Regions from separate parts of the Paenibacillus sp. FSL H8-0282 genome, predicted to be linked through region 1. Evidence: riboswitches for the same ligand, from Rfam matches in the RefSeq annotation. Region 1 holds a riboswitch; the other holds the start of a gene.
What was found. Region 1 has a riboswitch for cyclic di-AMP ahead of NST94_RS25225 (alpha/beta hydrolase). Riboswitches for the same ligand answer to the same signal wherever they lie in the genome.
Positions count from the first base shown of each region.

Region 2: linked by a shared signal. The riboswitch ahead of NST94_RS24755 (TrkH family potassium uptake protein) and the one ahead of NST94_RS25225 (alpha/beta hydrolase) in region 1 are both predicted to bind cyclic di-AMP.

Region 1 covers NZ_CP150146.1:5,826,354-5,831,207, reverse strand. Annotated here, with positions in the region: gene NST94_RS25240 (alpha-glucuronidase family glycosyl hydrolase) at 1-1,185, shown strand, start outside; gene NST94_RS25235 (Nif3-like dinuclear metal center hexameric protein) at 1,246-2,004, shown strand; gene NST94_RS25230 (hypothetical protein) at 2,089-2,262, shown strand; cyclic di-AMP (ydaO/yuaA leader) riboswitch at 2,697-2,883, shown strand; gene NST94_RS25225 (alpha/beta hydrolase) at 2,971-3,798, shown strand; gene NST94_RS25220 (hypothetical protein) at 4,058-4,243, shown strand; gene selD (selenide, water dikinase SelD) at 4,390-4,854, shown strand, end outside.
Region 2 covers NZ_CP150146.1:5,716,255-5,721,108, forward strand. Annotated here, with positions in the region: gene NST94_RS24750 (TrkA family potassium uptake protein) at 184-855, opposite strand; gene NST94_RS24755 (TrkH family potassium uptake protein) at 869-2,227, opposite strand; cyclic di-AMP (ydaO/yuaA leader) riboswitch at 2,292-2,467, opposite strand; gene NST94_RS24760 (CPBP family intramembrane glutamic endopeptidase) at 2,790-4,466, shown strand; gene uvrC (excinuclease ABC subunit UvrC) at 4,555-4,854, opposite strand, start outside.

The sequences.
Region 1 (4,854 bases):
GAAAATCGACCAGGGCCATTCACTTACGGGCGTGACCATGCCGATGGCGCTAATATGCTTGGAGAAGCACTGGAGCCGTTTGGCGGAATCGTGATTTGGCGTTGTTTCGTATATAACTGCAAGCAGGATTGGCGTGACCGTAAGACCGATCGGGCCAGAGCAGCGTATGATCATTTCAAACCATTGGATGGCCGATTTAATGATAATGTAGTGCTGCAAATCAAGAATGGACCGATGGATTTTCAAGTCAGAGAACCGGTATCTCCGCTGTTTGGCGCACTGGAACATACCAATCATCTGATGGAGTTTCAGATTGCTCAAGAATATACGGGGCAGCAGCGGCATCTCTGTTATCTTGTTCCACAGTGGAAAGAAGTCCTTGATTTCAATACTTATGCCAAAGGGCAAACTACGCTTGTGAAACATATTGTGGACGGATCGGTGTGGGGAAATAAGTATAATGGTGTGGCTGCTGTAACTAATGTTGGGGATGACATGAACTGGACGGGGCATGGGTTAGCTCAAGCTAATCTGTATGGATATGGGAGATTAATTTGGAATCCGGAGCTGACGGCAAAAGAAATAGCTGAGGAATGGATTCGCCTTACCTTTGGCACTGATGAAGGTCTAGTGGCTGCTATTCGCGGGATGTTAATGGACTCATGGAGGATTTACGAATCTTACACAGCTCCATTAGGTGTGGGCTGGATGGTTAATCCGGATCATCATTATGGGCCGAATGTGGATGGATATGAATACGCCAAGTGGGGAACGTACCATTATGCGGATCATAAGGGCATTGGTGTGGATCGTTCAGTCAAATCGGGAACGGGGTATAGCGGACAGTATATGGGTCTTAATGCATCAAATTATGAGAATCTAGCGTCTTGTCCAGAAGAGCTGCTGCTGTTCTTCCATCATGTTCCATACACGCATGTTCTGCAATCGGGGCAAACGGTTATACAACATATCTACGATACTCATTTCGAGGGGGCAGAGCAGGCTGCACAGCTTCTAGCAACATGGGAATCACTTGAAGGCAGCATGGATAGTGGATTGTATGTGCAAGTGAAGCAACGTCTTGAAGAGCAAGCAGAGCATGCGCAGGAATGGAGAGATCGGATCAATACGTATTTTTACCGCAAGAGCGGAATTGAGGATCTTAAAGGCAGAAAGATTTATTAGATTTTGAACCGAGGGATGATGATAGTGAGCCTCACGATTAGAGCGATTTTGAAAGATTTAATGGGAACTGTGGAACAGGTAGAAGGGACTGTGGATATTCTGAACCCAGGGGAACCGGAAACTGAAGTCACAGGGATTATTACGGCCTTTTCTGCCACACAAAATATTGTGGAGCAAGCAATAGCGTTAGGAGCCAATTTGCTGATCACGCATGAAGGTGTATTTTATAGCCATCATGCGGCGAACGAGTGGTTAGAAGGTGATCCGGTTTATCATGCGAAAAAAAGTCTGATCGGACATTCCCCAATAGCTATTTTTCGTTATCATGATTATTGGCATCGGCAAGAGCAAGATGGGATTATGATGGGTTTGCTGCGAGAGCTGGATTGGTCAGACTATGTGGAAGAGCAGCAAGCGGCTGCTACGATTCTCACTATTCCTGCCATGACTGTACTGGAAGCTGCTCAGTATATTAAAAGTAAGCTAGGGATCTCTTATGTACGCGCTGCTGGTGACCTGTCTCTGTCCTGCAAACGCATAGGGATATTAGTAGGTTACAGAGGGGGCGGGACGATGGCTATTCCACTTTTTAATGATCACAATCTTGATTTAATTATTGCTGGAGAAGGACCAGAGTGGGAGACTCCGGAATATGTGCGGGATGCAGGGCACCAAGGCAGATCTAAAGCGCTCATCATGTTAGGTCATGCGGAGAGTGAAGCGCCGGGGATGAAATATTTAGCTGAAATCTTAGCAGACAAATATCCCATGCTTCCTACCCGGTTCATTGCTGAACAACCCATCTATCAGATGGTTTAATCTGGGGAAATTAAGAGTACGGAATAAATAAACATATTATGGAGAAAATGAAGGGAAACAGGTCACTGAGAAAGGAGTGTTTCAATGGAAATTCCTTTGGAGGCTGATGAAGTATTAAGTCGGATCAAAAAGCTGCAAAGCGACGGAAGCTCGATCAGTAAAAAACAAGTAAAGCAAAGCGACCCAGAGCTTATGAGAAGTGCGCTGTTCTTTTTTCCAAGCTGGGAGCATGCATTGAAAAACGCCGATCTTTTGTAGCCATAGTATTGTAAAAGGAAGCTAAGTGGACAGGGGGATATCTCTGATTCTGCTTAGCTTTTTTCTTTTTTATGAAATCATTCGTGCTGTTCATGTGAAATAATATTAACAAGCTTGCCAAACGGATCGGGGACATAGAAACGACCAACACCCCAAGGTACAGAAACTGGCCCAATATTGGTATTGAAGATTGTCGTTTCTTATTAAATAGGAAAGTACTGGTGAATCACCCCCTTTTTCGCTTGCTTCAGAGCTGTTTTTCTAAAGAAAACGAGTAAACAAGAGCAAAAGAAAGAGAAAATGAAGAGTATGCTTAATATGAAATGAAAAGCATTGCTTTCAACATTATTTTGACCAGAGCCCTCCTTTACAAGAAAACCTTACAAGAGTATGATTCATCTCAGAACTGAGAATTATCTTAAATTTACAATTACATAAGCAATCCGCTTAATTTCCGTTTCTGGAAAGCGGGGGAACCAACAACTGGCAGCCGATGTGAGAGTCGGCACTGGTTATGGGGTGAATCCTGTTCCGGGTGCATAATATGCATCCCTGCAGGTAGGGCAACTCTCACTGCCCGAATCCGACAGCTAACCTCGTAAGCGTATGGAGAGAGGATGAATGGCGTGTTTAGTGATGAATAGCCACAGAGAATCCCTCTGTGGTTTTTTGCTGCGTTTTTAAGCAGATATAGTCGTAGAATTTATTATGAAAGAGGTGTTACCTTTGCCTATCGCTAAACTGAACGGAACTTCGCTCTATTATGAAATCAATGGAACTGGCACTCCGGTTGTGTTTATCCATGGACATGGATTAACACACAGTATGTTCAAACCACAGCTGGAGTATTTTTCCGATAAATATAAAGTGATTTTGTGCGATTTACGGGGGAATGGCAAGTCTGGTAAACTGCTGGAGGCCCCACATGAGATTATTGAGACGCAATGTCTGGATCTGATTATGCTGTTGAATGACCTAGGTATCCGTGAAGCAGTTTTTGTAGGAATCGCCTATGGTGGCTTAGTCGTTCAGCATATTGCCAAACAATATCCTGAGCGTGTAAAAGCCATTGTGGTTGCGGATAGCTTTTGTAGGACTCACGGATCAACAATAGTAGGGAAAATACAAACTATGGCAGCATATTGCAGTTTACTAATGTATTATCTCCCAAGCGAGCTGGTGTTGCCTTCGATTCGGATGATGTACCGAGAGCGCTGGAGTCTGGCCTACAATGAGATTAGAAGAGGGCTGCTGGACAAACGTCCCCGGGAGCTATATCGGCAAAGGCTGGCTACGAGCCATGTTGATTACACCAGATGCTTAAAGGCTTTTAAACGTCCTGCTTTATGTATTGTAGGGGACTTTAATGAATTTGGAGTGAATTGTATGAAGGAAATGGTGTCTCAGCTGCCACATGCGCAGTTGGCGATTATTCCGAACGCATTAGATCCAAGTAATCTGTGCCAACCGGAGCAATTCAATGCGATTCTTCAACGTTTCTTAGAGAAGCAGCAGGGTACTCAGCAGATTAGCTGATCTATTGGGAGACCTTCACAAGCGAAGCGTTTAAGTGAGAAAAAAGACGTCCCATAGCCAGGGAGCACGAGCTGGCTATGGGACGTCCTTTTGGGTTGAACTTTAGGGGAATTCTCCCTAAAGTGAAGGAGATTATGGCTCCTAGAACATGGATTAGGGAAAACTTCCCTAATAATAGGATGTTTTTAGCCATAAATGGGTATTTGCATGAATTTTTAGGGAGGAATTCCCTAAAAACCTCATTTTAAAGCGATTATCGATGAACATTAGGGAGGATTTCCCTAATATAATGGACATCCAATTAAAGGCTGGCTTATCCGTAGTGAAATCTACGAATGAGCCAGCCTTTGGTTATTTTACTAACCGATGGATGTTGAACATTTACAAGCATATTGTACCTAGAACGCCACTTAATGTCCCTACCCTACCACAGCACCAAATATAGCTCACCAGACGTGGGAAAGAACAATAGACTCTAAATAGTTATAGAAGGAGGCGTAGTAAGCAACGCATCTGCTACTCTTGCATTTTGTACAATGCGATCTACTCGTGTAAGATTAAGATAATTCATACTAAAGGAGCTGAGTCATGATGTCTCAAGCTGAAACTATAAAACTGACTTCATTATCTTCAAAAGGGGGCTGCGGCTGCAAAATCGGTCCCGCCGATCTCATGCAGGTTATTCGTAGTCTGCCACCAACTGTTCCTAACCCGGATCTACTTGTAGGTCTTGATACTAGTGATGATGCAGGGGTGTATCGTTTAAGTGATGAATTAGCGTTAGTGCAAACTGTTGATTTTTTCACGCCGATCGTGGATGATCCCTATTCATTTGGTCAAATTGCAGCAGCCAATGCATTAAGCGATATTTATGCGATGGGTGGAAAGCCGCTTACGGTGCTTAATATTGTGGCCTTTCCTATTTCTGTTTTAGATAAAAGCATTCTCGGTGACATTTTGCGCGGTGCAGCGGATAAAGTACAGGAAGCAGGAGCTACTCTTGTGGGCGGACATTCCATCGACGATAAAGAGCCCAAATTCGGATTGGCCGTTACG
Region 2 (4,854 bases), 110 kb from region 1:
AATTGCAAGCCGTACGATAACCACACCTAGCAAGTCGCGCACCGACCAAACCAACATTATAGAAAACAACGCGTGGTCTAATGTCATACGACACAGTAAATCCATTACTTTTCCTACTCTTTACTCCATAAAAAAGAAGCTGCCTCCAAGTAGAATTCACTACTTTTGAGTCAGCTTCTTTTCCTATGATTCTTGGTTCACAACTTCACTCTCAAAACGGTCAATACTTTCATTAGGACCAATGAGTACCATAACATCGCCTTCACTCAAATAATCATGGGCAGTTGGAGCGACGATTATTCCGCTTTCCCTATTTAGGGCAACAATACTGCAGCCATATTTAGCTCTTGTATTTAAATCAGACAAGCTTCTGCCGTTCATGCAGGAAGGTACGGTCAGCTCGACAATTTTATAATCCTTGGACAGTTCAATATAATCCAGCAAATTGGGCGTCACCAGCTGATGTGCCACACGAATCCCCATATCCCGCTCCGGAAAAATAACCCGATCAACCCCCAGCCGCGACAGTGCGCGGCCATGAAGGATAGAGATTGCCTTAGCCACCACTTGCTTGACTCCAATCTCCTTCAACAAAATGGCCGCCAGAATGCTTCTCTCCATATTGTCACCAATCGCAACAATCCCACAATCAAAGTTCCGTACACCAAGCGAGCGCATAATTCCCTCATCTGTAGCATCTGCTACTACCGTATGCGTCAGCTGATCGCTCATTTCCTCCACGCGTTCTTCATGGTGGTCAATGCCGAGCACCTCGTAGCCCATTTCCATCAGCTCAAGCGCCAGGCTTGAACCGAAGCGACCTAAGCCGATTACTACAAATTGCTGTGCTTTCATTTCTAATTAACTCCTATCCAATAATTATTTTACCTTCCGGATACTTATACAGTGGTTTACCCTGTTTGGGACCGAGTGCATACGCTAAGGTTAGTGGACCTAGCCGACCTGCAAACATCGTCAGACAGAGTAGAATCTTACCGATCGCTGACAGTTCCGGAGTTAGCCCCATAGTCAGTCCTACCGTAGCAAAGGCGGAGGTCGTCTCAAACAAGATTGCCAAGAAATTACTGTCTTCAGTTGTGGAGAGTATCATCGACACAGAGGCGATTAACAACAAAGCCAGCAGCGTGATCGTTAATGCCTTGTAGATGCGCTCTTGAGCCAGCCGATAACGGAACAACACAACATCTTCCCGTCCACGCAGCATAGCAATTACAGCACCAATCATCATTGTAAAGGTTGTTGTCTTGATCCCGCCGCCCGTTGAGCCCGGAGAAGCACCAATAAACATAAGAATCACTATAAAAAATTGTGTAGCCTGCCGAAGTCCAGCAATATCTACTGTGTTCGCGCCAGCCGTACGGGGAGACACGGATTGAAAGAAGGCCGATAATATTTTACCGCCGAAATTCAGTGAACCCAGGGTACGAGTGTTAGTAAACTCAAATATAAAAATAACCAAAGCTCCGATCAGAATCAGCCCTGTGCTGGTGGACAGGACAACTTTACTATGTAGAGACAGCCTGCGGGTTACCCGAAACTCCACCAGATCTGACATTACAATAAAACCAATCCCGCCGGAGACAATCAGAAACATTACAATAATATTCACAAGCGGATCATATACATAATCAGTTAAACTGCGAAAATCCCCAAAAATATCGAACCCCGCATTATTAAACATAGACACCGCATGAAATATGCCATAATAAATCGCTTTTCCCAACGGCATATCAAAAGCCCAGCGAATAGACAGCAGCACAGCGGCACAGCCTTCTATGACAAGAGAATATATGAGGACTCTCCGGATCAGTCGCACAATTCCTTCCATAGAGCCTTGATTCATGGCTTCCTGTAGGATTAGCCTGTCCCGCAAAGATATTTTACGCTTTAACACCAGTGAAAATAGAGTGGCCATGGTCATAAAACCTAAGCCGCCGATCTGGATCAGGATCATAATTACGGTTTTCCCAAAAATCGTGAACGAAGTTCCGGTATCCAGCACAACAAGCCCTGTAACACAGGTTGCCGACGTTGAAGTAAATAATGCATCAATAAATTCCACGGAATTCCCGCTTGTGCTTGAGATGGGCAGCATAAGCAGCAGGGCCCCTATCAGAATGATCGATGCAAAACCAAGCACCAGTATCTGCGGTGGCGAGAGCTTCAGAAACTTAAATTCAGAAATCCTGCGAAACTGTGAAGCCACTTTGCTCACCTTCTTATCAAAAATTCCAACAAAAAAAGCACTGGAAAACCAATGCTGACTTGGTTCCTGCAGTAAATTAGCCTACGAGGTTAGCTGTCGGATTCGGACTGTGCAGGCTGCCCTATTCGTTCCCAGAACGAAATTCACCCCTGATGAAAGTGCCATTTATCGTGTACACTCCACTTTTCATCACTTCTTATGGTTCCCCCGTTTTCACCAGAAATTCGGCTACTATACAATTGCATACAAATTATATACGTTATTTAGTGAATTCACAAAGACACAATTAATGCTCATTCACATGAAAAAATGCGGTTTAAAGAGACTGCATCAAAAGGAGTGCCTTTTCTCATCACTTTTCCGTGTTTTCCCTGCAATTACACCGATTCTCATCATTCGTGCAGAAATGAACACGATAAAATTCATGGTATAAATTCACATGACTATTCTATACTATCTCTATTACCCATAAAAAGAACATATAATGTTTTTTGTAACCAACCAGGCACTAATACTATAATGGAACATAACATTGTCACAGTACATAACAAGGAGGCGTTACATGAATCCCGTCGGCCAGCCCTTACAGCAACGTGCCCTCTCCAAGAGGCTCATCATCTCGGGCATTATCGGTCTTATTCTATTTATTATGTTTCAGATTTCCCCTTCACTGCTTAGTAGTCCTACAGGTGAAGATACCACCGTCATTAGCAAGGCAGAAGCCCGTGATCAAGCCATATTATTCGCAGAACAAAAGCTCAACTACACCGAAGCACCAAACGATCAATGGAATGTACTTTACCAGACGGACTCTTCCTTTTATGGTTATATGTCTCGCGAGAAGCTTGTGGAGGACTACACCAAGAAAAAATTGGATCAAAAATATCCTTTTGATGTCTTTCGTGCAACGCTTACTCCTTCAGCGGAGCAAGAGCCGCAAATCATCGTTGACCTCAATATGTATAACGGTAAGATTGTCGCTTTCTCAAAGGCTGCAAAAGTTACCTCCGAAGAGGGGTCAGGCATCGCTTCCGTTGGTGCAAAAGAGGACAAGGGAGCTGACCTCACTCTAGCGCAGAAGGAGAATCTTGCTCGTCCTTGGCTTCAGGAATGGGAAGTAAATCCTGCCAAGCTACAAATTGAATCGAATACAGGAAGCCATGGGCTAGTGTATACGGATAGTACTGTTCAGGTCGGCGAATCCTTATTGCACTATTATTTTGATTTCAGTGGAGAGCAGGTATCCAGCTTTAATGCCGGATTCACTGCACCAGCTTGGCATACCTCCTACGTACAAGGACAGACCTCTTTAGCGGAAAAGCTAACATTATTCGGTTACGGTGTACCCACACTGATTTTAGGAATTCTGGCACTCGTCTACAGTATTCTTAGAAGAGAGCATACTTCCTTTAAACGTGGAGTATTCCTAAGCTCAGCCTATTTTGTAATCATGATGATCAGCACCTATAATATGCTGCCTGAATCAACGGGCGAAGGGCTAGAAGCACAGATTACCTCTGTCATTATGTTTATCATTTATGCTTTGTACAGCCTGCTGATGTCCTCCTTGCTCTACTTCTCTTTAGTGGGCGGTAATGGCCTATGGCGAAAAGAGGAAGGCATGAACCCTTGGCCCCGCGCCAAAGAGCCCGGCTATGGACAATATGTGTTGGACAGTATCCGGGCTGGATACATCTGGGCTTTCGTTCTGCTAGGGGTGCAGACGGTTATGTTCATCATATTATCGTTTACCTTGCACAATTGGTCTACTACAGACGCCACCCAATCTCCTTATAACATGAGATATGCTTGGCTTCTGCCTATCGTCGCATGGCTCGCTGGTTTATCTGAGGAAGCCATTTATCGCTTTTTCGGAATTCCTATGCTGAAAAAGGTGTTCCGGAACACTTTTATCGCTTGCTTGATCACCACGCTGGTTTGGGCGTTTGGCCATACGTTATATCCGATCTATCCCATCAGCTCCCGTCCCATTGAGCTGACTGTAATCGGGCTACTGTTCAGCTATATTTTCCTTCGTTACGGGTTTATTGCTGTCATGTTCAGCCACGTCGTGTTTGACAGCATCCTGATGGGCGCTACGCTGATCTTTATGAAGGAGAGCGTAAATGTAGGCGCGGGTATCTTCGCGATTATTATGCCGTTCATAGTCGCTTACATCGTCTATCGATTTAATCCACCACAGAAACCTAAGCCGGTGGAGCCTTCTTCTTTGATTTAAACTAATGTGAAGACGTAATAAAATTAAAAAAGGGCATCAAAGCAGCTTTAGTCGCTGCTTTGATACCCTTTTTCTTTTGTCACCATTGCTATGAGGTTGGCTCTTCATCCTTGAGCGCATCAAGAATTTGTTTTGCCAGCTTTTCTCCAATAGAAAGTGTACGGAAATCATCCACGGAGGCTTCTTTAATTTTCTTAAGCGATCCGAAATGCTTTAGCAGCGCTTTACGGCGCTTCTCACCTATACCAGGTATAGAGTCCAGCTTGGAGGTAACCATGGACTTCCCGCGCTGTTCACGGTGGAAGGTGATCGCGAACCTATGGACCTCATCCTGAATCCGCTGCAAAAGGTAAAATTCCTGACTGTCCCGGGCTAGCGCGACAGGCTC